One region of the Lelliottia jeotgali genome, then DNA from elsewhere that is predicted to be linked to it. Evidence: riboswitches for the same ligand, from Rfam matches in the RefSeq annotation. Region 1 holds a riboswitch; each other region holds the start of a gene.

What was found. Region 1 has a riboswitch for thiamine pyrophosphate ahead of thiB (thiamine ABC transporter substrate binding subunit). Riboswitches for the same ligand answer to the same signal wherever they lie in the genome.
Region 2: linked by a shared signal. The riboswitch ahead of thiM (hydroxyethylthiazole kinase) and the one ahead of thiB (thiamine ABC transporter substrate binding subunit) in region 1 are both predicted to bind thiamine pyrophosphate.
Region 3: linked by a shared signal. The riboswitch ahead of thiC (phosphomethylpyrimidine synthase ThiC) and the one ahead of thiB (thiamine ABC transporter substrate binding subunit) in region 1 are both predicted to bind thiamine pyrophosphate.

What each region holds. Positions count from the first base shown of each region.
Region 1 is NZ_JAENMQ010000002.1:138,525-148,444, reverse strand. Features, by position in the region: gene araA (L-arabinose isomerase) at 1-240, opposite strand, end outside; gene araB (ribulokinase) at 251-1,960, opposite strand; gene araC (arabinose operon transcriptional regulator AraC) at 2,298-3,140, shown strand; gene JBO43_RS07100 (DedA family protein) at 3,269-4,036, shown strand; gene thiQ (thiamine ABC transporter ATP-binding protein ThiQ) at 4,241-4,942, opposite strand; gene thiP (thiamine/thiamine pyrophosphate ABC transporter permease ThiP) at 4,926-6,536, opposite strand; gene thiB (thiamine ABC transporter substrate binding subunit) at 6,512-7,495, opposite strand; TPP riboswitch at 7,527-7,627, opposite strand; gene sgrR (HTH-type transcriptional regulator SgrR) at 7,664-9,319, opposite strand; gene sgrT (glucose uptake inhibitor SgrT) at 9,407-9,559, shown strand; gene JBO43_RS07070 (sugar efflux transporter) at 9,680-9,920, shown strand, end outside.
Region 2 is NZ_JAENMQ010000001.1:969,554-979,473, forward strand. Features, by position in the region: gene JBO43_RS04610 (GntR family transcriptional regulator) at 1-27, opposite strand, end outside; gene thiD (bifunctional hydroxymethylpyrimidine kinase/phosphomethylpyrimidine kinase) at 77-877, opposite strand; gene thiM (hydroxyethylthiazole kinase) at 874-1,644, opposite strand; TPP riboswitch at 1,681-1,777, opposite strand; gene JBO43_RS04625 (YadA-like family protein) at 2,265-3,122, shown strand; gene JBO43_RS04630 (hypothetical protein) at 3,324-3,785, shown strand; gene JBO43_RS04635 (diaminobutyrate--2-oxoglutarate transaminase) at 4,049-5,434, shown strand; gene JBO43_RS04640 (pyridoxal phosphate-dependent decarboxylase family protein) at 5,444-6,910, shown strand; gene JBO43_RS04645 (RcnB family protein) at 7,208-7,540, shown strand; gene JBO43_RS04650 (GNAT family N-acetyltransferase) at 7,482-7,970, shown strand; gene apbC (iron-sulfur cluster carrier protein ApbC) at 8,116-9,225, opposite strand; gene metG (methionine--tRNA ligase) at 9,362-9,920, shown strand, end outside.
Region 3 is NZ_JAENMQ010000019.1:17,244-27,163, reverse strand. Features, by position in the region: gene purD (phosphoribosylamine--glycine ligase) at 1-1,220, shown strand, start outside; gene JBO43_RS22455 (DUF1481 domain-containing protein) at 1,311-2,003, opposite strand; gene hupA (nucleoid-associated protein HU-alpha) at 2,016-2,288, opposite strand; gene JBO43_RS22445 (YjaG family protein) at 2,475-3,065, opposite strand; gene nfi (deoxyribonuclease V) at 3,107-3,778, opposite strand; gene hemE (uroporphyrinogen decarboxylase) at 3,788-4,852, opposite strand; gene nudC (NAD(+) diphosphatase) at 4,897-5,670, opposite strand; gene rsd (sigma D regulator) at 5,768-6,265, shown strand; TPP riboswitch at 6,444-6,555, shown strand; gene thiC (phosphomethylpyrimidine synthase ThiC) at 6,638-8,533, shown strand; gene thiE (thiamine phosphate synthase) at 8,533-9,168, shown strand; gene JBO43_RS22410 (HesA/MoeB/ThiF family protein) at 9,161-9,916, shown strand; gene thiS (sulfur carrier protein ThiS) at 9,900-9,920, shown strand, end outside.

The sequences.
Region 1 (9,920 bases):
CAGCCACACCACCATCCCGGCGCATTTGTCGTCGTAGTTCGCGTCGCGGCAGATGTTAGTGATCTCATCCGGCGTGGTGCCGAGCGGTTTCAGCACCAGTTTGCACGGCAGCTTAGCCTCGGCGTTCAGGGCATTAACCACGTGTTCCGCGTGTTTCGTCACCTGTTGCAGCGCTGCCGGTCCGTATAAATGCTGGCTGCCAATGACAAACCACACTTCATAATTGTTAAAAATGCTCATTATCGTGTCCTTAATGTGTCAGGGTTGCCGGTTTTTCCGCGGTGTTTTTGGCCGGGGCGGCGACAGGGAGATAGTGTTGTTCGGCGCTTTTCGACCATTGCAGGTAGCGCTGATAAAGCTGTTCGAAGCGTTGAGCCTGTGCGGTGCGAGGCTGGAGCGTGCTTTCTACGGCACTCGCCATATGTTGCTGCGCGGTCGGGATATCCGCGTGAACGCCTGCCGCCACGGCGGCGAAAATGGCAGCACCGAGGGCACAGCACTGATCGGAGGCGACGATTTGCAGCGGACGGTTCAGCACGTCGCAGCAGGCCTGCATGATGACCGGGTTTTTACGCGCGATACCGCCGAGCGCCATCACCTCGTTGACCGCGATGCCCTGCTCGGTGAGGCATTCCATGATGGCGCGTGCGCCAAAGGCGGTGGCTGCAATCAGGCCGCCAAACAGCGCGGGCGCGTCGGTTGCCAGGTTGAGGTCGGTAATCACGCCTTTGAGACGCTGGTTAGCAAACGGCGTACGGCGGCCGTTAAACCAGTCGAGCACCACCGGGAGATGATCCAGCGACGGGTTTTTGGCCCAGGCTTCGGTGAGTTGCGGGAGAAGCTGTTTTTTGCTGGCAGCGATCTGAGCTTTCAGCTCTGGATGGGTTTCCGCCAGCTGATCCAGCGGCCAGCCGAGTACGCGGCCAAACCAGGCGTAGATATCACCGAAGGCCGATTGCCCCGCTTCCAGACCGATAAAATCAGGCACTACGCTGCCGTCAACCTGTCCACAAATGCCTTTCACCGCGCGGTCGCCGACGGTGGCTTTATCGGCGGTGAGGATGTCGCAAGTCGACGTGCCAATGACTTTCACCAGCGTGTTCGGCTGTGCGCCTGCGCCAACGGCACCCATATGGCAGTCGAACGCGCCGCCGGAAATGGCGACATTTTGCGGCAAGCCCAGACGCTGCGCCCACTCTTCGCTGAGCGTGCCGACCGGAATCTCAGCGGTATAAGTGTCGGTAAACAGTGGGTATTTCAGGCTTTGATTGATGAGTGGGTCGAGTTCATCAAAGAACGCCGCCGGAGGCAGTCCGCCCCAGCTTTCATGCCACAGTGATTTATGCCCGGCGCTGCAGCGTCCACGGCGAATATCCTGCGGACGGGTGGTGCCTGACAGCAGCGCAGGCACCCAGTCGCACAGCTCAATCCACGACACCGCGGCTTGCGCCACGTCGCGGTCGGCGCGGGTGACATGTAAAATTTTTGCCCAGAACCACTCGCTGGAATAAATTCCGCCAATGTAACGGGAGTAGTCCACCTTGCCGGATTGATGGCACAAACGGGTGATGGCTTCGGCCTCTTCAACCGCAGTATGGTCTTTCCACAGTACGAACATGGCGTTCGGGTTGTCGGCAAACTCAGGGCGTAGCGCTAGCACCCGGCCTTCGGCATCTACCGGAGCAGGTGTAGAGCCGGTGCTGTCGACGCCAATCCCGACGATCTCCGCACGTTGCGATTCGCTCAGTTCGGCGAGGACGGTTTTGATCGCCGCTTCCATCGATTCGATGTAATCGCGCGGATGATGGCGGAACAGATTATTTGGCGCATCGCAGTAACGCCCCTCTTGCCAGCGCGGATACCACTCAACGCTGGTCGCTATTTCTTGGCCCGTACCACACTCCACCGCCAGGGCGCGTACCGAGTCACTGCCAAAATCGAGGCCAATCGCAATTGCCATTTATGTTGCTCCATCAAAAAACGGGTATGGATCAACATTAGAGATTGGGGGCGAAAATCGTCAGGCAGGATTCGCTAATCTTATGGATTAAATTGCTGTTGAGGTGGAAAGTGTGACGCCGTGCAAATATTCAATGTGGACATTTCTGCCGCAGTTATAGACACTTTTGTTACTGCTGATGTGCACGATGTCGCGGATAAATCTGGGGTAAAGGCTGAGGAAAAGCGGAGTTAAAAGAGCGGACATACGATTGGGATCTTTTAACGACTCGTTTTAAGGCAGTTTTTATCGATATGGACAATTTGTTTCCTTTATCACCGTCGGGAGTCACCTGTTTATGGCTGAAATACAAAACGATCCCCTGTTGCCGGGTTACTCCTTCAACGCCCATCTGGTGGCGGGTTTGACCCCCATCGAAGCCGACGGCTACCTCGACTTTTTTGTCGATCGCCCGCTGGGTATGAAAGGCTACATTCTGAATATTACCGTGCGCGGCGAAGGGGTGATTGAAAATAACGATCGGCAGTTTATCTGTCGCCCTGGCGATATTTTGCTGTTTCCCCCGGGGGAGATTCACCACTATGGCCGCCATCCCGATGCGAAAGAGTGGTATCACCAGTGGGTCTATTTCCGCCCGCGCGCCTATTGGCAGGAGTGGCTTGCGTGGCCAGCGATTTTTGCCCATACCGGTTTTTATCGCCCCGACGAGGCGCACCAGGCGCAGTTCCGCGAGCTGTTTGCGCAGATTATCGAGGCCCAGGCGGGCGGGCGCTATGCCGAACTGCTGGCGATAAATCTGCTGGAACAGCTGCTGTTGCGCCGCATGGAGGCGATTAACGAATCGCTCAATCCGCCGTTGGATAACCGCGTGCGCGATGCCTGTCAGTACATTAGCGATCATCTGTCGGACAGCCAGTTTGATATTGCGGGCGTGGCGCAGCACGTCTGTTTGTCGCCGTCGCGCCTGTCGCACCTGTTCCGCCAGCAGCTCGGCGTGAGCGTCCTGAGCTGGCGCGAGGATCAACGCATCAGCCAGGCCAAACTGCTGCTCAGCACCACGCGGATGCCGATCGCCACCGTCGGGCGTAACGTTGGCTTTGAAGATCAGCTCTATTTTTCGCGCGTCTTTAAGAAATGCACCGGCGCCAGCCCGAGCGAATTCCGCGCCGGGTGTGAATAAAACGTAAATAAAACTAAACAAACAGGTGAAGTCTGGCGGCACCCGGTAAACTATTCAGACAATTGTTGTCTTGACGCGGCAGGATGCACTTCGCAGAATCCGTGCTTCGTTATCTGACCGGAATCGTTATGCAGGCATTGCTGGAACATTTTATTACGCAGTCCGTCGCCTACTCGCTGCTTGCCGTCGCGCTAGTGGCTTTCCTTGAATCGCTGGCGCTGGTCGGGCTGATTTTACCCGGTACGGTAATGATGGCGGGCCTCGGAGCGCTGATCGGCAGCGGCGAGGTTAACTTCTGGCAGGCGTGGATGGCCGGTATTATCGGCTGTTTGCTGGGTGACTGGATCTCTTTCTGGTTAGGCTGGCGCTTTAAAAAGCCGCTGCATCGCTGGTCGTTCATGAAAAAGAACAAAGCGCTGCTCGATAAAACCGAACATGCCCTGCATCAGCACAGCATGTTTACGATCCTGATCGGACGGTTTATTGGGCCAACGCGGCCGATTGTGCCGATGGTTGCCGGGATGCTGGACCTGCCCGTCGCAAAGTTTCTTCTGCCGAACATCATCGGCTGTATCCTGTGGCCGCCGCTCTACTTCCTGCCGGGTATTCTTGCCGGTGCGGCGATTGATATTCCTGCCGATGCGCAAAGCGGTCATTTTAAATGGCTGTTGCTCGCCACCGCGCTATTACTGTGGGTGGCGGTGTGGTTGTGCTGGAGATTGTGGCGCAGTGCGAAAGCGGGGACCGATCGTCTGACCCACTATCTGCCGCGTGGCCGCCTGATGATGCTCGCGCCCTTAACACTGGGAATTGCCGTGATAGCGCTGGTGGCGTTGATTCGTCATCCATTGATGCCGGTGTATGGCGAGATTTTGTTGAAGGTGGTGAGCCGGTAGTTTATCGCCCGGTGGCGCAGGCCTACATCGGCCCGAACGGCGGTGCGGCCTGATATTGCCCGATGGCGCTACGCTTATCGGGCCTACAAGGGCTCGAATGACTAAACATGGTGCGGTCTGATATTGCCCGGTGGCGCTTCGTTTACCGTGCCTACAAGGGCTCGAACCGTAGGCCGGATAAGGCGTAGCCGCCATCCGGCGTTTTTACTGCGGCACGATTCCCAACAACGCTGAGGCACTCGCCTTCCCACTTACCAGCTCTTGCGTTTCCCCGTCCCACGCAATGCGTCCGTCGGCGATCACCACGGAGCGCGCCGCGATCCGCGCGGCGTCTTCTACGCTGTGCGACACCATCAGCATGGTGAGGTTCTTCTGCTGGCACACCTCCTTCACCAGCAACAGCATCTCCTGGCGTAGCGCCGGGTCGAGAGCGGAGAACGGTTCGTCGAGGAGTAAAATCGGCTGTTCGCGAACCAGACAACGGGCTAGCGCGACGCGCTGACGCTGGCCGCCGGAAAGCTCACCCGGCAGTCGGTCGAGAAATTCATTCAGTCCCATTTGCTGCGCGATAGCGTCCAGTTTCTCACGCTGGGCCTCGGTCAGCTTCAGGCCGGGATTCATCCCTAAGCCGATATTCTGGCGCACCGTCAGATGGGTAAACAGGTTGTTTTCCTGGAACAGCATCGACACCGGGCGCTGGGAAGGCGGCGTGTGGGTGTGGTTCTGCCCGTCAATCACCATCTCCCCGCGCGCCGGAGGCAAGAAACCTGCAATCAGATTCAGTAGCGTGCTTTTCCCCGCACCGCTTGGCCCGAGGATCGCAATCATCTCCCCGCGCTCGACGGAGAGCGTAAAGCGCATCGGCAGATGCTGATAAAGCCAGGTTACATCAGTCAGTTTTAGCATCGCGCCCCGGAAGTTTTTCGATAACGGTAAAGAGGGTAAAGCACAGCAGCAGCAGGAGCAGGGCGGTGACCGCGCCATCCTGACTGCGATACGAGCCGATCTGCTGATACAGCCAGAACGGCAGGGTGCGGAAATCGTCGTTGCCAAACAGCGCCACTACGCCGAAATCGCCAATCGACAGCACGCTGGCAAACGCCAGCGCCTGTGCCAGTGGGCGCTTCAGTGCGCGGAGTTCCACAACCTTCAACCGCTGCCAGCCGCGCATATCCAGTGACTGACACAGCAGCGTGTAGCGGGCGCTCAGATCGCGCATCGGATTTTCCAGCACTTTCAGCGCGTAGGGGATAGCCATCAGCGCGTTGGTGAAGATAACGATCCCGTCGGCATGGTCAGGTAATCCGAGGGTACTGTTGAACAGTAAAAAGAATCCGGTCGCCAGCACAATGCCTGGCATCGCCAGAATCAGCATTCCACTCAGCTCAAGTGCCTGTCCGAAGATGCGGGACTGGCGGGCGTACAGTTCGCGACTGCTCCACAGCAGCATCATAGTCAGCACAACGCACAGCAACCCGGCCCCGAGAGCGATGCGCAGTGACGTCCACAGCGCCTGCCACAGCACCGGCTGTTGTAGCACGGATAACAGATTCAGATTCAGACCGTCTACCACCACTGCCAGCAGCGGCGGGAGGAGTAATAAGAGCGCGAGGGCGATCAGCACGAGATCGCTCAGACGGCTGCGCAGGCTGTCCTGCGGGTCGCGCCAGCCGTTCACCTGATGACTGCCGACGGCAATCGCCTTGCTCAGGCGCTGGCTCAGCAGCACCAGCCCCAGACAGCAGAACATCTGGATCATCGCCAGCACTGCCGCGCGGCCCGGATCGTAGTCAAAGCTCAGCGCCTGATAGATCGCCAGTTCAATAGTGGTCGCCTGCGGCCCGCCACCAAGCGACAGCACGGTGGCAAAGCTGGCGAAGCAGAGCATAAAAATCAGTGCCGCGACGGGCGGGATCTGTCGACGCAGCCACGGCCACTCGACAAAGCGGAAGAAGGCGAAACCGCGCATCCCGAGCTGCGCCGCCAACTGGCGCTGTTCGCCGGGAATATTTTCCAGCGCTTGCAGGAACAATCGCGTCGCCATCGGCATATTAAAGAATACGTGAGCGAGTAAAATGCCCTGCAGGCCGTAAGGGGAGAAACTCCATTCGATGCCAAGCGCATTCAACAGCGTGGCGATCCACCCCTGTCGTCCGTATACGCTCAAAATGCCAAACACGGCGACCAGCACGGGCAGAATTAAGGTCATTGCGCACAGGCGCAGCAGGGCTTGCCTGCCGGGGAAGCGGCGGCGGTACAGTGCTCGCGCCAAAAAAATCGCCGGGACGACAGAAAGCAATGCCGAGAGAAACGCCTGCCAGAAGGAGAAGCGCACCACGTGCCAGAGATAGCTATCGTGCCACAGCGCGGCAATATCGCTTTCCGGTGCGTTCAGCCACAGGGCAAGAAATGCCCCGAGACTGACCACCACCATCAGCGTGGCAGCGGTCAGCCCAGGGATCAGCCAGCCGGGGATTAACGGCTGACGGCGCGTTGCCATTCACTGATCCAGGCGGCGCGCTGAGTGGAAACCTGCTGTGGAGTAAATTCCAGCGTGGTTTGCGGTTTGCTCAGCTGATCAAAGCCTGCGGGCAGCGTCACGTCGGTCACCGGATACATCCAGTTGCCGGTCGGGATCGCATTCTGGAACGCAGGTGAGACCATAAATTTCAGGAATTTTTCTGCCAGTTCTGGCTGTTTGCTGGCGGCGGTACGCGCGGCGACTTCCACCTGCAGATAATGGCCTTCGGCAAAGTTTGCGGCGGCGTAGTTGTCTTTTTTCTCTTCGATGATGTGATAGGCCGGAGAGGTGGTGTAGCTCAGAACCAAATCGCTTTCACCTTTCAGGAACAGGCCGTAGGCCTCACTCCAGCCTTTGGTGACGGTGACGGTTTTGGCCGCCAGTTTTTGCCAGGCTTCCGGCGCTTTATCGCCGTACACTTTTTGCATCCACAGCAGCAAGCCCAGGCCTGGCGTGCTGGTGCGCGGGTCCTGATAAATTACGCGCCATTTCTGGTCGCTCTCAACCAGTTCTTTCAGGCTTTTCGGCGGGTTCTTGAGCTTGTTTTTGTCATAGACGAAGGCGAAGTAGCCGTAATCGAAGGGCACGAAGGTGTCGTTTTTCCAGCCGCCTGGAACGCTCACCGCATCGGTGGCGATCCCACTTTTGACGAACAGATTAGTTTGCGAGGCCGCTTCCAACAGATTGTTGTCGAGACCCAGCACCACGTCGGCTTTGCTGTTTTTGCCTTCCATCCGCAGACGGTTCAGCAGGGAGACGCCATCTTCCAGCGCCACGAATTTCAGCTCGCAGTTGCAGTCGGCTTCAAAGGCTTTTTTGACCACCGGGCCAGGGCCCCAGTCGGCGGCAAAGGAGTCGTAGGTGTAGACCGTCAAAACGGGTTTGGCAAAAGCAGGCAGCGCGAACAGCGCCAGCAGGGGGAGAACTTTTTTTAACACTTTGCACCTCAAAGTTGAGTGGCAAAGGATTTTGAGCGACAGCCTCAAATCCCTTCGCCGGCGTTATCCGGATCAGGTTCGACGGGTATTATCTCAGCGCACATCGTTGATGCAGCACCCCGTTGAGAACGGCGGTATTGTAATGATTTGGTGAATATTACGAAAGTGTTATGGTTCCGGCGGCGCAAACCAGGCTGATTTAAAGTCAAACCAGCCGAGGGTGTTCATGCGCAGGCCGCGCATACTGCGCTGTCCCTGAATCATTAGCCAGTGGTGGATCAGCGGCACCATCGCCTGCTGGGCCAGCAGTTGCTGACACCAGACCGCCAGATTCATATCGCCCGCTCGCCACTGGGCGGCGTCCTGCTGCCAGTTGCGGGCGATGCAGTGCTGGATCAGCGGCGTTTCATACAGATGCGAGAATAACGAGAAATCGAGCGGCAGGGTGAAGTTCGCGCTGTTGAGCCAGATATCGCTCACCGCTTCGCCGCGATGCCATTCGTCGTATTCCACTTCCTGAATGTCTAGCACCACCCCTTCTGCGGCCAGCAGCTTGCTCATGATGCGGGCGATAAACCGGTGCTCAACGTGTTCGCGATAATAGGTCAGGGTAATGGATTCCAGCCCGGCAGGCTTTTCGCACCGCCCTGGACGGGCGTGGTGCCAGCGGGGCAGCAGCCCGTAGGCCGGGAACCAGTAGGTCTGGTGCTGATCTTCCGCCTGATAAATCAGATTGGCAGGTGCGAGGATTTGGCTGACCCACTGGCGCACTTCGGGGCTCGCGCCCCGGTGGGTGCGAGCATCGAACAATAGATAGTAGCAGCCCTCTTCAAGACGGCTTTCGACCGCTTTTTCGCCGTCGGTCGGGCCTTCCAGCGTCAGGCCGGGGCTGAACTCTTCGCTGATCTCCGGCAGCACCCAGACATTCACTTCATCAATCAATGCGCGATAGCCAAAATAGTCATCGAAGGCACGAATTTTCAGCTGATTGTTATTATTGCGCGTCACCGCGTAAGGGCCGGTTCCTACCGGCTGACTGGCGAAATTCGCCATCGAACCCCACTCGTGCGGCAAAATCATCGACGGAATATGGCCCATCAGCCACGGCAACCACTGGTCTGGCTCGGAAAGCTCAATATCCAGCGTCCAGGCGGTAGGGGAGTGAATGTGCGTAATGTGGGAGTAGAGCGGCAGCTCGCGGGCGCGTTGCAGGGAGGCAATAACGTCGTCCATCTCCAGCTCGCGGCCATGATGAAAATGAATACCGGGGCGTAAAAAAAAGCGCCAGTGTAACGGGGATAATTGCTGCCAGTGATGGGCGATATCGGCTTCCAGTTCCCCATTTTCCTCATTTATACGCGTCAGGCCGCTAAATATTTGTCTCGCCATGTGCGTTTCGGAACGACGTAAGGCGCTGCCGGGCAGCAGGTTTTTCATCGGACGATAGTAAAGCACGCGCAGGATGTGCTTGCCCTGGCGGAAGCTGCGGCCCAGATGAGAGACCAGCATCTGGCGCACGGCGGCTTTGTCGCCCACCAGTTGCACCAGCTGATCGATGCGGTCCTGCTCCAGCAGGTCTTCGGCGCGCTGTTGCTGGAGTGCCAGCCCGGTATAAAGGAAGGTTAAGCGCGAGCGCTTTCCGCGTCCGGCCTCCGCCTCCCAGCTGAGCCATCCCTGCTGCTGCATGGTGTTGAGCAGCGTTCGCATATGGCGGCGCGAGCAGTTCAGCAGTTCTGCCAGTTCGCTCAACGTGGTCTCTTTCGGCTGGCCTTCGCAGCATTGCCAGAGGCGGATGAATTGTTGTTGCAGACGACCAGACGGCATAAAAGGGGAACTCCTGACAAAAAATCAGCAATTTATTATTCCTCATAATAAGCCAATAATTGATTTCGATGAAGTGAGGAGGTGAATATGAAGAGGTCTACCGCACGTCAGTTTTATCAGCAGTACTTTTCAGCGACAAAAGGAGTGTCCTGGCTGGCCCGCCAGTGTGCAGAACAGCGCCTGAAAATGCTCGAAGATCTGATGCAGTGGGATGTTACGAATCCGACCTCTTCCCGCTGACTTGCCTCGATCATGTGTGACTGAGTATTGGTGCTTATCACCCGCCAGCAAAATGTTTTTGCTGGCTTTTTTCGTTTACACTGCCTCCTGATTTCGCTCCTCTTTGACAAGGAACTGCGCATGCTCTGGTTGATGACGATGGGCCGCCGCCTTAACGGTGTGTATGCCGCTTTTATGCTGGTGGCCTTTATGATGGGCGTCGCGGGTGCGCTGCAAGCGCCGACCCTGAGCCTGTTCCTGAGTCGCGAGGTGGGCGCACAGCCTTTTTGGGTGGGCCTGTTTTATACGGTCAACGCCATCGCCGGGATTTTGGTTAGCCTTGCGCTGGCGAAACGCTCTGACAGCAAGGGCGATCGCCGCA
Region 2 (9,920 bases), on a different contig from region 1:
AATTAACCGGGTATGCGCTTGTTCCATCTCTGTTTTCCTGGCCGAAAATCTCTAGCCAGTATACTCGCTCAACCCGTTACCACCATGCATGAAAATGGTGAACCGGGCCAATACCGTGACCGACCTCCAGACTATCGGCTTTAGCGAGCGCCAGCGAAAGCCAGACTTTGGCCTCTTGCACCGTATCGGCCCAGTTTTCATGGCGTGGACGCAGTGCCGCCAGCGCAGCCGAGAGCGTACAGCCCGTACCGTGGGTGTTTTTAGTCATCACGCGCGGGGCGGTGAATCGCTGTGCACCGTCGCGGGTAAAGAGCCAGTCTGGGCTTTCGGCATCCTCCAGATGACCGCCCTTCATCAGTACCGCGTCGCAGCCGAGCGCCAGTAATGCGCGGCCCTGCTCTTTCATTTCATGCTCGGTGCGGGCATGTGGCGCATCCAGTAGCGCCGCCGCTTCTGGTAGATTCGGCGTAATCAGCGACACCTGCGGCAATAGCTTTTTGCGCAGGGTTTCAACGGCAGATGCCGAGAGCAGCGGATCGCCGCTTTTGGCCAGCATTACCGTATCGAGTACCACGTTTTGCACCTGATACCGCGCCAGACGTTCGGCGACGGCTTCGACGATATCCGTCTCAGCCAGCATACCGATTTTGGTGGTATCTATGCGCACATCGCTGAACACGGAATCCAGCTGTGCCGCGACAAAATCCGGCTCAATGCGATACACCGACTGCACACCGCGCGTGTTTTGTGCCACCAGCGCGGTAATGACCGAGCAGCCGTAGGCCCCGAGCGCCGAGAACGTTTTGAGATCGGCCTGAATGCCCGCCCCGCCGCTCGGATCGGTGCCTGCAATGGTGAGTGCGTTGATACGTTTCATGCCTGCGCCTCCAGGTTCCAGAGTGCGTCGATAAAGGCGCTGGTAAAACTGCCCGGCCCGGTGCTTTGCGAAAGCGCGACGCTTCCCGCGCGTTTCATCCATCCGCATGCGGCGGCAACATTATCCAGCCTGTCGCCCGGCAGCGAACAGCTTGCCGCGACCACCGCCGACAGGGCGCAGCCGGTGCCGACCACGCGGGTCATCATGGGATCGCCGCCAACGATAGTTTTGGTTCGCTGGCCGTCGGTGACGTAATCCACTTCTCCTGTGACCGCGACAATCGCGTTGGTCTGGCGAGCCAGCGCCAGCGCTGCGGGTAACGCGCTGGCAGCAGTATCGGTGGTATCTACTCCGCGACCGCCCGCGCTCATTCCGGCGAGAGCGAGGATTTCCGACGCATTCCCACGGATGGCTGCCGGTTTGAGGGTGAGAATTTGCTGGCAAAAGCGGGTGCGAAACGCCAGTGCGCCAACGGCGACGGGATCGAGAGTCCAGGGTTTTCCGGCGGCAACCGCACTTTCGATCGCCCGACGCATGGCCTGCGCGCGTGGCGAAGTCAGCGTCCCGACATTGATCAACAGCGCATCGGCCAGCGCGGCAAACTGCTCTGCTTCTTCGGCTTCGATAACCATCGCCGGAGACGCGCCAAGCGCGAGTAAAACGTTAGCGGTAAAGGTTTGCACCACATCGTTGGTCATGCAGTGGGTGAGCGGAGAGCGCGTGCGGAAGTGATGTAAGACGTGTAAATCGAGCAGGTCAGGCTGCATGGTTTCGCTCCTGCCTTGCGTGAAGAAGCGATAACCGTGAAAGGCATCTGACTTCCCTACGCTGGCATTATCCAGATCAGGTGGTACGGGTATTTCTCAGCCTTCACAAGGAAGGGCACCCCGAGTCAAATTACATATAACTGATGTAATTCCAGAAGAGTAAAGGATGTGGCCTGCGCTGACAAGCCTTCTCAAAACGGTTTATTTATTGCCCACAATGATAAAAATAACTAAAAAAAAATAGCGCTCACATTCATTCACTTTGTATACATTTAATCTCTTTGATTATTTAGATTTAATCCTTTTTAAGCTCACAATATCAGCCCAATGCACCTTGCCCCGGCCCGATAACAAAACAATAAAAAACAATGCATTAGGTTAAATTAATGTTTACTTTCAGTGAGTTACCTATAAAACAGACTTGTGATCTGCATCAAAACTCACCTGAGTCCGTTAGGCGATAGTTCAGCTTCGTTAGCAATATCCTAACCATCAAAGAATGACATCCTCATCAACAGCAACACCCGACTCGGTTTCACGCGTCGGTATCTGGCTGCGTCAAAACTGAGGATCTTTTGCTTGTTTTTAAATTTATCGTTGAGATTTGTATTGTGAAATTAATGCTTGCTCGTAAAACCGCCATCGCTTTATTTGTATTATCTATGTCCTGCGCCGGTAGCGCATTGGCTGCACCGGTAATCTATGATCAAGCGTGGGGAGATTCCGTCGAAGCCGCGCACCAGGCTAATGTCGATCTTATTAACGATCATCAGAGCCAGATCACCCAAAATAAAGTGAATACTGACAGGGCTATTGAAGGACTCAATTCGCATATTAATAGCGTGGATAACGACCTGAATAGTACCAAAGATGCAGTGCTGGTGGTGAATAATGATTTGCAGCAAACCAAAGCAGATTTAGATAAACAAATTAACAGCACGAAAACGACTGCTAATCAGCAAACGGCCAGCGTCGACAAAGATTTACAGCACACCAAAACAGACTTGAACAGTAAAATTCATCATGTTCAGACGACTGCCACCCAGCAGTCGGCCAGCGTTGAACAAGATCTTCAGCAAACTAAAACCGACGTGAATAAGCAAATGGCTCAGGTGCAAAACACCGTCACCCAACAGTCTGCGAACGTTGCAAAAGATCTTCAGGACGCAAAACAGTTCTTCAACCAGCAGCAGGCCAGCAGCAACAGCCAGTTCAAAAACCTGAAAGACGAAGTCGACGACAATAAGAAAGAGTCCCGCAGCGGCGCGGCTTCTGCCATTGCGATTGCGTCGATGCCTCAGGTGGAAGCAGGACAATCGGTGATGTTCTCCGCAGGCGCGGGGACGTTCAAAGATGAACAGGCGCTGAGCGTGGGCGCATCATTCCATGCCGGGGCTTCAACGGTCATTAAAGCAGGTGTCAGTGACTCCACGAATAATGATTTTGCGATGGGCGCGGGAATTGGAATTGGGTTTTGATAAACCGGCTCATCTTAATTAAATATTTCACCTGTAATCTTTGATGATAGCCATCGTGACTAAAATAATAATTTGTTCTGCCGTTCTTTATATTTTACTGACGCTGACCGGTTTTTGGCTCGGCACCCTGTATAGCGATTATTTCTCCTGCCGTCAGTTTTCCCTGGCTTTAAATTGTGTTCATTGTAATGAGGTTAATAAATGAAGAAGTTACTGATGATTGCCCTGGCGGTTTCCGCGCTTTCTGCCTGCACCTCCCCTGCTGAACGCATGGCGAAGTGTGAAGCGCAGGGCGTTAGCCGTGATACCTGTTATCTGGCGGAACAAAACCGCACCACGGCGATGAATGCCGTGGCCGAAAAACAGGCTATGGAGAATGCCGCTAACGCCGTGCAACACGCGCAAAGTGCCAAAGTGCAGGACCCGCTGCGTGAGGCGTCATTTACCGCCAATGGCATTAACGCCACGGTTAGTAACGGTTTTTTCACCGCGAAAATCAACGGTAAGAAAGCCGTCGTGAAACGTTTTAATGCGAATAGTTATGAAATCAAAGGGGCGGGATACGTTCTCTCGGTCACCCTCGATGATAACGGCATCACCGACGCGTCCTGGAACAGAACCCACGGTCGCGATCATGGTTTATTGCAGTTTACGCAGAAGTAATGTTAAGGCGGCTAACGTGCCGCCTTTTTTGTATCGCGCATGGTGAGGGGTTTGGACTGCGAAGCGGCAGATTTTTGCTATCAAAAACATCGAGTTATTGGCTACTCTTTAACCCCCCTCTTTTGTAACAAAACAGTAAACAAATTAACCATTGAGCCACGCGCCAAAAGGCTCTATATTGGCCGCGTTTTTTACTCGCTACATCCTTAACTAACTATTTATTCAATCGAGGCGCATAAGACTGCCCCGATTGTAGGAGTGATATGATGACGGATAAAGTCCGTATTGACACCGCAGATGCCCACAAAAGCAACGAAACCTATCTGGCCCGTCAGGCCGAGTTTGAATCGAACGTCAGGAGTTATCCTCGCAAGCTGCCTTTAGCTATCACTAAAGCAGACGGCGTGTGGATAACCGATGCAGATAATAAAGAATACCTTGACTGTCTTGCCGGCGCTGGCACCCTCGCGCTTGGCCATAACCATCCTGATGTGCTGAAAAGCATCCAAAATGTCATTACCAGCGGCTTGCCGTTACATACGCTCGATCTGACGACTCCGTTGAAAGACGAGTTCTCGGAATACCTGCTCTCCCTGCTGCCAGGCCAGGGCAAAGAATATTGCCTGCAGTTCACCGGCCCGTCCGGCGCAGATGCGGTAGAAGCCGCGCTGAAGCTGGCGAAAAAAGTCACCGGGCGCAGCAGCATCATTAGCTTCTCTGGCGGTTATCACGGGATGACCCACGGCGCGCTGTCCGTGACAGGTAACCTGTCACCGAAAGAAGCGGTCGATAACATGATGCCAGAAGTGCAGTTCATGCCGTATCCGCACCAGTACCGTTGCCCGCTGGGTATCGGCGGTGACGCGGGCGTGAAAGCGCTGACTTACTACTTCGATAACCTGATCAACGACGTCGAAAGCGGCGTGCGTAAACCTGCGGCAGTGATTTTAGAAGCGGTTCAGGGCGAAGGCGGCGTGAACCCGGCTCCGGCTGAGTGGCTGCAGCGCATTCGTAAAGTGACTCAGGAACACGGCATTCTGCTGATTCTTGATGAAGTTCAGGCTGGATTCTGCCGTACCGGCAAACAGTTCGCCTTCGAACACGCAGGCATCGAGCCGGACATCATCGTGATGTCTAAAGCCGTCGGTGGCGGTTTACCGCTGGCCGTCCTCGGTATCAAAAAACAGTTCGATGCCTGGGCTCCGGGACATCACACCGGCACTTTCCGTGGCAACCAGCTCGCAATGGCGACCGGCCTGACCACGCTGAAAATTTTGAAAGAGCAGAATATCGCTGACAAAGTCGCCGCTCAGGGTGAATGGCTGAAAGGCCAGCTGGCAGAGCTGCAGAAACGTTATCCGGTGATCGGCCACGTGCGCGGCCTGGGCCTGATGATCGGTATCGAGATCGTGAAACCGCACGAAGCGCCAGACCACATGGGCTGCTTCCCGGGTGATGGCGAATTGTCTGCCCTGATCCAGAAGAAATGCTTCGAAGCGGGCCTGATTCTGGAGCGCGGTGGTCGTGATGGCGTGGTTCTGCGTCTGCTGCCGTCCCTGCTGATCAACGAGCAGGAACTGAACGTGTTCCTGGATAAATTTGAGCAGGCGCTGCTTGCTGCGGGCGTTCGCCCCGTTTCACCGGAGTAAGTGAAAACGATGTCTGATGTAAACCCAATTCTGTCGTCGTCGGCGCAAAGCATCGAGGCCTATCAGCAGGCCATCGAGCAGAGTTCTCAGGCGGTGATGCAATGGCTGCAACAGTCTGAGATGTATCAGGGGAAAACCGTCGCCGAATTGCGCGATAACATTTCTCTGAACTTCGGTCAGAAAGGCCTCGGCAACGAAGCGGCGATTGCCCGCGCGGTCGAGTACTTCCTGAAAGACAGTCTGTCGGTTCACCACCCGCAGTGCGTGGCGCACCTGCACTGCCCGAGCCTGGTGGTAAGCCAGGCGGCGGAAGTATTGATCAACGCCACCAACCAGAGCATGGACTCCTGGGATCAAAGCCCGTCAGCGACCATTATTGAAATGAAGTTGATCGACTGGCTGCGTACCCGCGTGGGCTATCAGGCCGGTGATGCGGGCGTGTTCACCAGCGGTGGCACTCAGAGCAACCTGATGGGGCTGATGCTGGCACGTGACGCGTTCTTCGCGCGTCAGGGCCACTCTATCCAGCAGGACGGCCTGATTGGCGATCTGCGTAAGATCCGCGTGCTGTGTTCTGAAAATGCACACTTCTCGGTGCAGAAGAACATGGCGCTGCTCGGTCTGGGCTACCAGTCGGTCATTCAGGTGAAAACCGACGAATGTTCGCGCATGGACCTGAACGATCTGGCGGCAAAAATTGCCCAGTGCAATGCCAATGGTGAGCAGATTCTGGCGATTGTTGCCACCGCCGGGACTACCGACGCAGGCGCTATCGATCCGCTGCGTGCTATCGCTGAGATGGCCGCAGAACAGCAGATTTGGGTGCACGTGGATGCGGCCTGGGGCGGCGCGCTGCTGATGTCCGATAAATATCGCGACTATCTGGACGGCATCGAGCTGGTGGATTCCATCACGCTGGACTTCCACAAGCAGTTCTTCCAGACCATCAGCTGTGGTGCATTCCTGCTGAAAGAAGAGCGTCATTACGAGCTGATGCGCTACCAGGCGGCATACCTGAACTCCGAGTTTGACGAAGAAGCGGGTGTACCGAACCTGGTCTCCAAATCACTGCAGACCACGCGCCGTTTCGACGCGCTGAAGCTGTGGATGAGCCTGGAAGCCTTGGGTCAGGAGCAGTACGCGGCGATCATCGACAACGGCGTAACGCTGGCGCAGGATGTGGCGGAGTACGTACAAACTCAGGATAACCTTGAGCTGGTCATGCAGCCTCAGCTGGCGAGCGTGCTGTTCCGCTTCCGTCCTAACGCTGAGCTGAACGAGGCTACCATCGCGTTGCTGAACCAGAAAATTGGTGACGCCCTGCTCGATTCCGGTCGTGCGAACGTCGGTGTGACTGAGCACAACGGCGTGACTTGTCTGAAGCTGACGCTGTTGAATCCAACGGTGACGCTGGATGATGTGAAAGTCCTGCTGTCATTGGTCGAACGCACGGCGCACGAAATTCTGGCGAAGTAACTTTCGTTTACCCCCGCACCGCCTGGTGCGGGGGTAATGTTCGTTTTGTTCTTCCTCTTTATCTTCCCTCAAAATCCCCCTTTTTCTCCGCCACCGCGCCAACGCAATAAAGCGTGTCCACGCTAAAATTCGGATTATTCATTTACCCCTCGTGTCAGTAACGCCTGGGCAAAGCTGTTCAGATTTGTTACATTTTTTTTCAAACATCTGCGGCGGTGATACCTAAAATGGGACGCTTGCTGCGCTGTGATACCACAGCGGGCTGAGGTATCAGCAAAAGGGTTAACTGGAGAAAAAATGGCTAAGAGTAAATTACTGCTTCTGGGTGTGTTGATGTCACTGGCGGGTGCCGTATATGCCGCTCCGCAACCGGCCGCTGCGCCTTCCGGCATTCAGGCTTACGAAGAACAAGAGTTCATTGCCGATTTCACAAAATTCAAAATTGGCGACACGGCCCCGGCGATGTATCAAACGCCTGAGTACATCATTAAGCAATTTCAGCTGCGTAATCTGCCTGCGCCTGACGCGGGAACGCACTGGACTTACATGGGCGAGAACTATGTCCTGATTAATGATACTGACGGGAAAATTCTCAAAGCGTACAACGGGGATATTTTCTATCACCGCTGATCCCATCACCGTCAGACTGTGGCAGGAAAGCGATCGGCCTTTCCTGCGTACCCTCTTTTTACAGGCCCGTCGTAAAGCGTGGCCGTGGCTGGATAGCGCCGACTGGAAGCTTGAGGATTTCGACGCAGCCACGCGCGACGAGCAGATCTGGGTGGCGATGCAAAATGGTCATCGCGTCGGGTTTGCTTCGGTCTGGAGCAACGATAATTTTCTGCATAATCTGTTTGTCGACCCGCAGTATCAGGGCGGTGGCGCAGGGAGCCTGATGCTGGAACACGTACAACAAAGGTTCACCAGTACAGGATCGCTTAAGTGTCTGGTCAGAAATGAGCGGGCGGTGGCGTTTTACCAGCGGCACGGCTGGCATATCGAAGCGACGGGGGATTCTCCGGACGGAGAGTATTACCTGATGCATTACCGGTTGCGGTAATGATGCGGGTTCCGTGCGGTCTTGCGCCCGGCGGCGCTTCGCTTGCGCGGGCCTACGGGTTTGGTGCGGTCTGGCTGCGCTGCGGGGCTACGGGTTTTGTAGGCCGGGTAAGGCGAAGCCGCCACCCGGCACAACAATCTAAAAATTAAACCGCACGAAACGCGATCTCGCTCGGAATCACTTCACCCTGCCAGTACAGCTGCGCAGCCACGCGCCCTGCCAGCTGACGGTACATTCCCGCAAACTCACTCTCAGGACGGCTCACCACGGTCGGTTTACCGCTGTCGAGATCTTCACGCAGCGTAATGTGCAGCGGCATTTGCCCCAGCAGTTGGGTGTGATATTGCGCGGCCAGTTTCTCTGCGCCACCGGTGCCGAAGATCGGCTCATGGTGCCCGCAGTTGCTACAGATATGCACGCTCATGTTCTCGACCACGCCGAGAACCGGCACTTCCACTTTCTCGAACATCACGATGCCTTTTTTGGCGTCAATCAGCGCGATATCCTGCGGCGTCGTCACAACGACTGCACCCGTCACCGGGATGTTTTGCGCCAGCGTCAGCTGAATATCCCCCGTACCCGGCGGCATATCCAGAACCAGATAATCGAGATCTGGCCACATGGTCTCCTGCAGCATTTGCAACAGCGCCTTACTGGCCATCGGGCCACGCCAGACCATCGCGTTATCGTCTGTTACCAGATAACCAATCGAATTGGTCGCCAGGCCATAGGCCATAATTGGCGCCATGTGGGTGCCATCCGGTGACGTAGGACGCTGATTTTCCGCACCCAGCATGTTCGGGATCGACGGGCCGTAAATATCCGCATCCAGAATACCGACTTTGGCCCCTTCGGCGGCCAGCGCCAGCGCCAGGTTCACGGCAGTGGAGGATTTCCCCACGCCGCCTTTGCCGGAGCTGATGGCAATAATGTTCTTCACGCCGTTGACGCCCGGCTGATTTTTCACACGCTTGAGCGTGGCGATGGTGTGCGTCAGCTTCCAGTCAATCGCCTTCGCCCCGGTGATGCGCAGCAAGTCAGAGCTGCACTGCTCTTTCAGGGTTTCGAAGGCGCTGGCCCAGACGAAAGGCATTTGCAATTCGACGTGCAGCGTATCATCCAGCCACGCGACGTGGTGCAGCGCTTTCAGCGCGGTGAGATTGTGCTTCAGGGTTGGATGCTGAAAATTAGCCAGCGTCCCGGCGACCATTGCTCGTAAGGCTTCCGGCGATTTGGCCTGGGATTGAGAACTCATCCCGACTCCTTTGTTCTTGTGAATAAGACCTTAGTTGAACAAGTTTACCTGAAAGGCCGTGGTTTGTGCTTACTTAATAATGACCCTTTTGGTACTATCAAAAACCCTTTTTACTGTAAAAGAAGTAATGCCCACTATGACTCAAGTCGCGAAAAAAATTCTGGTAACGTGCGCCCTGCCGTACGCAAACGGCTCAATCCACCTCGGCCACATGCTGGAGCATATCCAGGCTGATGTCTGGGTCCGTTACCAGCGAATGCGCGGCCACCAGGTAAACTTCATCTGCGCGGACGATGCTCACGGCACGCCAATCATGCTGAAAGCACAGCAATTGGGCGTCTCCCCGGAGCAGATGATTACCGAAATGAGTCAGGAGCATCAGACCGATTTTGCTGGCTTTGACATCAGCTATGACAACTACCACTCGACGCACAGCGACGAGAACCGCGAGCTGTCAGAGCTAATCTACACCCGTCTGAAAGAGAACGGTTTTATCAAAAACCGCACCATCTCTCAGCTGTACGATCCGGAAAAAGGCATGTTCCTGCCGGACCGTTTTGTGAAAGGCACCTGTCCGAAATGTAAATCCCCGGACCAGTACGGCGATAACTGCGAAGTGTGCGGCGCAACCTACAGCCCGACCGAGCTTATCGAGCCGAAGTCCGTGGTCTCCGGTGCGACCCCAGTGATGCGTG
Region 3 (9,920 bases), on a different contig from region 1:
TGAAATCCGTTTTTGTAGCGCCGGGCAATGCCGGTACCGCACTGGAACCGGCCCTGCAAAACGTCGCTATCGGCGTGACCGATATTCCGGCGCTGCTGAGCTTTGCCCAGAACGAGAAAATCGATCTGACCATCGTCGGCCCGGAAGCACCGCTGGTGATTGGCGTGGTGGATGCCTTCCGCGCCGCTGGTCTGAAAATCTTCGGCCCAACGGAGGGTGCGGCGCAACTCGAAGGCTCTAAAGCCTTCACCAAAGATTTCCTCGCGCGCCACAAAATCCCGACCGGCGAATATCAGAACTTCACCGAAGTAGAACCAGCCCTGGCATATCTGCGTGAGAAAGGCGCACCGATTGTTATCAAGGCTGACGGTCTGGCTGCCGGTAAAGGGGTTATCGTCGCGATGACGCTCGAAGAGGCGGAAGCCGCTGTTCAGGATATGCTGGCAGGTAACGCCTTTGGCGACGCGGGACATCGCATCGTCATCGAAGAGTTCCTCGACGGCGAAGAGGCGAGCTTTATCGTGATGGTCGATGGCGAGCACGTTCTGCCGATGGCCACCAGCCAGGATCACAAACGTGTGGGCGATGGCGATACCGGTCCAAACACGGGTGGAATGGGCGCTTACTCCCCTGCGCCAGTGGTGACTGACGAAGTCCACCAGCGCACGATGGATCGCATCATCTGGCCTACCGTGAAAGGCATGGCGGCAGAAGGCAACACCTACACCGGCTTCCTGTATGCGGGGCTGATGATCGATAAGCAGGGCAACCCGAAGGTCATCGAGTTCAACTGCCGCTTCGGCGACCCGGAAACTCAGCCGATCATGCTGCGCATGAAATCCGACCTGGTCGAACTGTGCCTGGCCGCCTGCGAAGGCAAACTGGACGAGAAAAACTCCGAGTGGGATGAACGCGCGTCTCTGGGCGTGGTGATCGCTGCCGGTGGTTATCCGGGCAACTATAACAATGGCGATGAGATCCACGGTTTACCGCTGGAAGAGGTCGACGGCGGGAAGGTGTTCCATGCAGGCACCAAACTGGCTGACGACGATCGCGTGTTAACTAACGGGGGCCGCGTCCTGTGCGCCACCGCGCTGGGTCACACCGTTGCCGAAGCACAGAAACGCGCTTACGCGCTGATGAAGGATATCCACTGGGACGGCAGCTTTAGCCGCAGTGATATTGGCTATCGGGCCATTGCCCGTGAGCAAGGCGAGTAAGAACGTCGTTTACTTCCCCTCTTCCACAGGAAGAGGGGATCGTTCGTAAGCCGGATGAGCGTCAGCGCCATCCGGCATCTCCCCACAAAATCAGAAATTCTTTTCCGTCGGCTGCCACGTGCAGAAATCTTCGTTCGCCACCAGCAGCAGCTGCGACCCTTCCGGCGCTTCAAGCCAGGCAATACTCACTTCCATCGATGAGTGACGCTGACGGCGTTCGATATGTTCTGTCGCCCAGGCTTCGAGATCAGGCTTCACGGTTTGCCCTTCGCAGGTGGTCACAGTGCCATCGGAATGCCAGCGCCCCTGACGCAACACCACACGCCCCTGGCGCAGTGCATCGCTGGTCTGTCGTACCTGAGTGGCGCGATAACGGTACAGGGCGATTTGATCGCTGGAGAGCTGCTGTTTTTGGCCGTTGATCTCGCGCTGCATAAAGCTCAGCTCGCCGTGGTCATCAAAACGCACTCGGACATGTTCGGGGGTTTTACTGTAGATATTGAGTTCAATCAGCGACAGAGTGTCACCTTGCCAGCGGTACTCGGCGGTTGACGTGTTGCCGTTGTGCCACGGACTGAATGCGGAGAGCAGGTGAACGTCGTCACCGGAATCTTTACGCCAGACCCGCACCGCGCCTTGATCGTCAGCATATCCGCTGGCAGTAAAGGGTGGCAGGGTGGAGTCATGACTACAGGCAGAGAGCAGCAGGACTCCTGCCAGCGCAAGCGAACGACGCCAGAAAAACAAAAGGGGCGAAACCGCCCCCTTGTTAAAACTGTTCACTGCCACGCCGTCTTACTTAACAGCGTCTTTCAGTGCTTTGCCAGAAACAAATGCCGGCACGTTTGCAGCGGCGATTTTGATTTCTTTACCGGTCTGCGGGTTGCGGCCAGTACGCTCAGCGCGGTGGTTCACTTTGAAGGTACCGAAACCAACCAGTTGTACAGCATCGCCTTCTTTCAGAGACTCAGTAATAGCAGCCAGGGTGGATTCCAGAGCAGCTTTAGCCTGCACCTTGGACAGATCAGCCTTGTCCGCAATTACATCAATCAGTTGAGTCTTGTTCATAAGTTATCCTTTCAATGTGTTTATCGCTTGCTAAGCATCGAGTGCGACGAAAATGCCAAAAAAGCACTCTCCTGCATACACGCACCGATAGCCACTTTTTTTCGCCCCCCAAATGTAGACCAGACGGGGGGCAGAAGGGAAGAGTCGAGGTGCGACAAAACAGGCGTTAAATCACGTTTTATTGTCTCATTGGTTAAAAATTATACCAATATTACTCTCGCCAGCCTCGCGTAAGTCCGCGCGCAGGCCTTTTATCAGTTCAATATCGCGTTCTTCGCAGTCGGCCAAAAGTCGGAATATTTCCCACTGAATGTCCCATTCCTGCTCAACGGCCGGGTTCGCACGCAGCTCTTCATCGGTCATTTCGCGACCTTCCTGGGTCATTTCCAGCATCGCCACGGTAGTAATTGAAGCTTTACTGACTTCAATAGCGTGCTCGAGAGTTTCACCGCTCAGACGGGAGTGAAGCAGTTCGCTCAGCGCCACGCAGGCGTCGATTGCCGGATAGACGCCATACAGATCGTAGTCATCAGCAGCAGGGATCGCCTCTTCCAGCTTTTCGAGCTGAGAATCGAAATTCACTTTGGCATCTTTGACCGTCAGCGTTTCCCAAATCAGGTCGAGAATACGGCGATAAATCTGGCCTTCACCAAATCCAGTCTGCTTGCAGAAGGTGGCATAGTTGGGGTACATGCGCTCGCACAGGCAGGCCATAAAGGTGACGTGCTGCCAGCTTTCCAGCTTCTCAAGGCGCAGATGAATCGGGTTTTGTAACATGATGATGTCTCGAATCGGAAATTAGCCGCAGTTTACCTGAATCAACGCTGAATTTCCTGCCAACGAACAAATGCCGGACGCGCCGAAGCGACTGCATCAGCCCAGCGCGTCGGCTCCGGTAGACGGTAGCCTTTCATACAGCGCTGCACCCATGCCAGCGCGCTGTCGGTGCTCACACGATGCCCCGTCGCGACAAACAGCGGATTACAACGCGCTTTGCTGCGCCAGACCCACGCCAGCTGCTCGCCCTTATCCATCAGCGGTGCCAGGGCGCCGGGTTCGGCGGAGAGCGGCTCAAATTTGCCGCACAGGCGTTTTTTCGCCACGCCGATCGTCGGCACATCCACCAGCAGACCAAAATGGCTGGCCACACCGAGGCGGCGCGGATGGGAAATCCCATGACCGTCGACAAACAGCAGATCGGGTTTTTGCGAGAGTTGTTCCCACGCTGCCAGCAGCGCGGGATATTCACGAAAGGAGAGAAAGCCCGGAATGTAAGGCATGGTGGTGGCGATACGCGCCACTTTGTACTCCACCAGCTCCAGCGCAGGCCAGGTTAAGAGCACCATCGCGGCTCGCGTCACTTCCCCGCCCTGCTCAAATCCAACATCGGCTCCGGCGATCAACGCCGGAGGATCTTTGTCAAAACGATCCTCGCGGGAAACCGACGAGGCCAGTTCGATTTGCTGGGCGCGTAACGACGCGAGATCCATACTCACTCCCTACTGGTGATAAGGCGCAGAAAGTCGGTGTACTGCCTCCACAAACGCGCCCGCGTGCTCTGGCGGAACGTCCTGGTGGATGCCGTGGCCGAGATTAAAGACGTGGCCTTCACCCTTGCCGAATCCGGCCAGAATGGTCGCCACTTCTTCTTCAATACGCGCAGGCTGCGCGTAGAGCATGGACGGGTCCATATTGCCCTGCAGCGCCACTTTGTCACCCACGCGACGACGCGCATCGCCGATGTCCGTCGTCCAGTCGAGACCCAGCGCATCACACCCGGTCGCGGCCAGCGCTTCGAGCCACTGCCCGCCGCCTTTGGTGAACAGCGTCACCGGCACACGACGGCCTTCGTTTTCACGCAGCAGGCCATCGACAATTTTATGCATGTAGTACAGGGAGAACTGCTGATAATCACGACCGGTCAGCACGCCGCCCCAGGTATCGAAAATCATCACCGACTGCGCGCCCGCTTTGATCTGAGCGTTCAGGTACAGGGTGACGCTCTTCGCCAGTTTGTCGAGCAGGGCATGCAGTGCCAGCGGCTCGGCGTACATCATCTTTTTGATCACCGTGAAGGCTTTGCTGCTGCCGCCTTCCACCATGTAGGTCGCCAGCGTCCACGGGCTGCCGGAGAAGCCAATCAGCGGCACTTCGCCCTTCAGTTCGCGGCGGATGGTGCGCACCGCGTTCATCACGTAGCCCAGCTCCTGCTCAGGATCGGGGATCGGCAGCTTATCGACGTCGGCTTTGCTCTTAATTGGCGAAGTAAAACGCGGGCCTTCGCCGGTTTCGAAGTAGAGACCCAGCCCCATCGCGTCCGGGATGGTCAGGATGTCTGAAAAAAGGATCGCCGCGTCGAGCGGGAAACGGCGCAGCGGCTGCAGCGTGACTTCACAGGCTAGCTCGGCGTTTTTGCACAGGGACATAAAATCGCCCGCTTCGGCGCGCGTGGCTTTGTATTCCGGCAAATACCGGCCCGCCTGGCGCATCATCCACACCGGGGTGATATCAACGGGTTGGCGCAGCAGCGCACGCAGATAACGATCGTTCTTCAGTTCGGTCATTTTTGCAGTTCCTTAAGCGTCATGCCGCCAGTGTAACATGTGATTCATTCATAGTCGGCCCGACACATTGCCACCGTATCTTCTATCAGTCGGCGCGCCACGGTTCCCGGCGGCGGGAGGAGCGGTAAATCGTCGTAGCGATACCAGTTGGCTTCCAGCAGCTCTTTTTGGTCGATCACAATCTCGCCGCTGTCATAATCCGCCATAAACGCGGTCATGAGAGACATGGGGAACGGCCACGGCTGGGAGGTGACGTAACGCAGGTTTTTCACCTTGATGCTGCTCTCTTCCATCACTTCGCGGGCCACGGCCTGCTCAAGCGTCTCGCCCACTTCGACAAACCCGGCCAGCACCGTATGCACGCCGTTGCGATGGCGAGTATGTTGCGCCAGCAGAATGGAGTCATCACGACGAATGGCGACGATAATGCACGGGGCGATTTGCGGATAGTAGCGCTCACGGCAGTGGTTGCAGAGCATCGCCCACTCGGTTTTACTCCGGTGCATGGTGTGCCCGCAGTAGCCGCAATATTTGTGCGATCGGAAAAACTCGGCCAGCTGTACGCCGCGCCCGGCCAGCTGGAACAGGCCGACATCGAGATCCAGCACCTGGCGAACCGATCCCATCTCGTGATGGCGATGCTGCTGGATCAACCACACGGGATCGCCCTGCCATTCGCCGATCTTCAGCGCCTGTTGCCCCGCAAGATCGAAATTTTCAGCCTCGCCGTAAGGTAATTCTCCGCCGGGCAACCATAATTTTTGTTCGTGGCTGACGATCCACCAGCCGCGATCTAATTTTTCAATTATACGATCCATATCTATTGCACTACCTTTGCTTCACAGGCATGTTGATAACAATATTCTTACATTTTTGGGTGGCCAGCTTTTTCATCTTAACCTTGTGGAGTCAAACATGCTAAACCAGCTACAAAGCCTGACAGAGCGCGTTGGAGGAAGTCATCACCTGGTCGATCGCTGGCTGCACGTGCGCAAACATTTGCTTGTTGCCTACTACAATCTGGTTGGCATTAAGCCTGGCAAAGAATCGTATATGCGGTTGAATGAAAAAGCGCTGGATGATTTTTGTCAAAGCCTGGTCGACTACCTTTCCGACGGTCATTTTAATCTATATGAACGTATTATTCGCGAAATGGAAGGGACGACGCCGTATTTAGCGGCGACTAAACTCTATCCGCTGCTGGAGGCCAATACCCAGCAGATCATGGACTATTACGACTCCACGCTCGAAAACGCCATCGACCAGGACAATTATCTGGAGTTCCAGCAGGCTCTTTCCGATCTCGGCGAGGCGATGGAAGTGCGATTTACACTGGAAGACAAGCTCATCGCCCTGGTGCTGGACAGCAATCTGAAGGCCAGCAACGAAGACAACATCGCGCGACCGGCTTGAGTTCTTAAGCGTTAACGAGTAATTTACAAATACCGCGTCTGCACTGCAGGCGCTTTACACGAAATCATTCCTGCTGCATCGCGGCGGCAACTGAGCGAATCCCAGGGAGCTTACATCAGTAAGTAACCTGGGTGAGCGAAGGCAGCCAACAAAGAGGCAGCTTGAAGGATAAAGTGTAAATTTCTTGTCGGAGTGCCCAGTACAGAAATGTACGGGCTGAGACCGTTAATTCGGGATCCGCGGAACCTGATCAGGCTAATACCTGCGAAGGGAACAAGAGTCAAAAAGCTGTTTTATCACCCATCAGGGTGATCATATCTCTTGCTTCATCCGTCGTCTGACAAGCCACTCCTTACTTTTTTGGAATGAGCTATGTCTGCCACTAAACTGACCCGCCGCGAACAGCGCGCACAAGCCCAACACTTCATCGACACCCTGGAAGGCACCGCTTTCCCGAATTCCAAACGTATTTACATCACCGGTTCGCAGGCCGACATCCGCGTGCCGATGCGTGAAATCCAGCTCAGCCCGACACTCATCGGCGGCAGCAAAGAGAATCCCCAGTTCGAAGACAACGAAGCGGTGCCGGTCTACGACACCTCTGGTCCTTACGGCGATACGGATGTGGCCATCAACGTGCAGCAGGGTCTGGCAAAACTGCGCCAGCCGTGGATCGAAGCGCGCCAGGACAGCGAATCTCTGACTGACCGCAGCTCCGCATACACCAAAGAACGTCTGGCCGACGATGGCCTGGACGAGCTGCGCTTTACCGGTCTGTTGACGCCGAAACGTGCCAAAGCAGGCAAATGCGTGACTCAGTTACACTACGCCCGCTCAGGTATCGTGACGCCGGAGATGGAGTTCATAGCGATTCGCGAAAACATGGGCCGCGAGCGCATCCGCAGCGAAGTGCTACGCCACCAGCATCCTGGCGAAGGCTTTGGCGCTCGCCTGCCGGAGAACATCACCCCGGAATTTGTGCGCGACGAAGTCGCCGCCGGACGGGCGATTATCCCCGCCAACATTAACCACCCGGAATCGGAGCCGATGATTATCGGCCGCAACTTCCTGGTGAAAGTGAACGCCAACATCGGTAACTCCGCGGTCACCTCTTCCATCGAAGAAGAGGTCGAAAAACTGGTGTGGTCCACCCGCTGGGGCGCGGACACGGTGATGGATCTCTCCACCGGGCGCTACATTCACGAAACTCGCGAGTGGATCTTGCGTAACAGCCCGGTGCCGATCGGCACTGTTCCGATCTACCAGGCGCTGGAGAAAGTCAACGGGATCGCTGAAGATCTTACCTGGGAAGCCTTCCGCGACACCCTTCTGGAACAGGCGGAACAGGGGGTGGATTACTTCACCATCCACGCCGGGGTATTGCTGCGTTACGTGCCGATGACCGCTAAACGTCTGACCGGGATTGTGTCGCGCGGCGGCTCGATTATGGCGAAATGGTGCCTGTCGCATCATCAGGAAAACTTTCTCTACGAACACTTCCGTGAGATTTGCGAAATCTGCGCCGCGTACGATGTCTCTCTGTCGCTGGGCGACGGCCTGCGTCCGGGTTCCATTCGCGACGCCAACGATGAAGCCCAGTTTGCCGAGCTACACACTCTGGGCGAGCTGACCAAAATCGCCTGGGAATATGACGTACAGGTGATGATCGAAGGCCCGGGCCACGTGCCGATGCAAATGATCCGTCGCAACATGACCGAAGAGCTGGAGCATTGTCACGAAGCACCATTCTATACCCTGGGGCCGCTGACCACCGATATTGCGCCGGGTTACGACCACTTCACTTCCGGTATCGGCGCGGCGATGATCGGCTGGTTTGGCTGCGCGATGCTCTGCTACGTTACCCCGAAAGAACACCTCGGCCTGCCGAACAAAGAGGACGTGAAGCAGGGGTTGATTACCTACAAAATCGCCGCCCATGCTGCCGATTTAGCCAAAGGTCACCCTGGCGCGCAGATCCGCGATAACGCGATGTCCAAAGCACGCTTCGAATTCCGCTGGGAAGACCAGTTCAATCTGGCCCTCGACCCGTTCACCGCGCGCGCCTATCACGATGAAACCCTGCCGCAGGAGTCCGGCAAAGTGGCGCACTTCTGCTCCATGTGCGGGCCAAAATTCTGCTCGATGAAAATCAGCCAGGAAGTACGCGATTACGCTGCGAAGCAGGTTATCGAAGTGGGCATGGCCGATATGTCAGAAAACTTCCGCGCCAAAGGCGGCGAAATCTACCTCAAAAAAGAGGAGGCGTAATGGTTCAGCCCAATTTCCCAACCGTGCCCCAGCGCTTAGGGCTTTACCCGGTTGTCGACAGCGTGGAATGGATTGAGCGCCTGCTGAAGGCTGGCGTCAAAACGCTCCAGTTACGTATCAAAGACAAGCGTGATGAAGAGGTGGAGAGTGATGTTTCAGCCGCCATTGAACTGGGGCGCCGTTTTGACGCCCGGTTATTTATTAACGACTACTGGCAACTGGCGATTAAGCACCAGGCGTATGGTGTGCATCTGGGTCAGGAGGATCTGGAAACCGCCGATCTGAACGCCATTCGCGAGGCCGGTCTGCGTCTGGGCGTGTCGACTCACGATGATATGGAGATCGACGTGGCGCTCGCCGCACGACCTTCCTATATCGCGCTCGGTCACGTCTTTCCGACCCAAACCAAACAGATGCCGTCGGCCCCGCAGGGGCTGGCGCAACTGGCACGCCACATCACCCGTCTGGGCGATTACCCAACCGTTGCCATCGGCGGCATTAGTCTGGAGCGCGCCCCGGCGGTGCTGGAGACCGGCGTCGGCAGTATCGCGGTGGTCAGCGCCATCACCCAGGCGACGGACTGGCAGGCAGCCACAGCGCAGCTGTTGCAACTGGCGGGAGCGGGCGATGAATGACAGCGACTTTATGCGCTACAGCCGCCAGATCCTGCTGGAGGATATCGCCGTCGACGGTCAACAAAAGCTGCTCGACAGCCGGGTATTGATTGTCGGGCTGGGCGGGCTCGGAGCGCCTGCTGCGCTGTATCTGGCCGGAGCGGGCATCGGGACGCTGGTATTAGCCGACGATGACGATATCCACCTGAGCAATCTGCAGCGGCAGATCCTGTTCACTGCCGAGGATGTGAACGCGTCAAAAGCGCAGGTCACCATCCAACGGCTGAACGCGCTCAACCCCGAAATTCAGCTTATCCCGGTGCAACAGCGGCTGGAAGGAGAAGCCCTGCGTCAGGAGGTTGCCCGCGCGGATGTAGTGCTGGATTGCACCGACAATATGGCAACACGTCAGGCGATCAACGCCGCCTGCGTTGCACTTAATACGCCGCTCATCACCGCCAGCGCCGTTGGGTTCGGCGGGCAGATGATGGTGCTGACGCCGCCGTGGGTGCAGGGCTGCTACCGCTGCCTGTGGCCGGACGACGAAGAGCCGCAGCGCAACTGCCGCACGGCAGGCATTCTCGGGCCGGTGGTTGGCGTAATGGGAACGTTGCAGGCGCTGGAGGCCATAAAGCTGCTCAGCGGAATGGCGACGCCGCGCAATACACTGCGCATGTTCGATGGCCGCTCGGGTAACTGGCGATATCTGGCGCTCCAGCGTGCAACGGGTTGTACCGTATGCGGAGGGCATCATGCGGATTCTGTTTAACGAT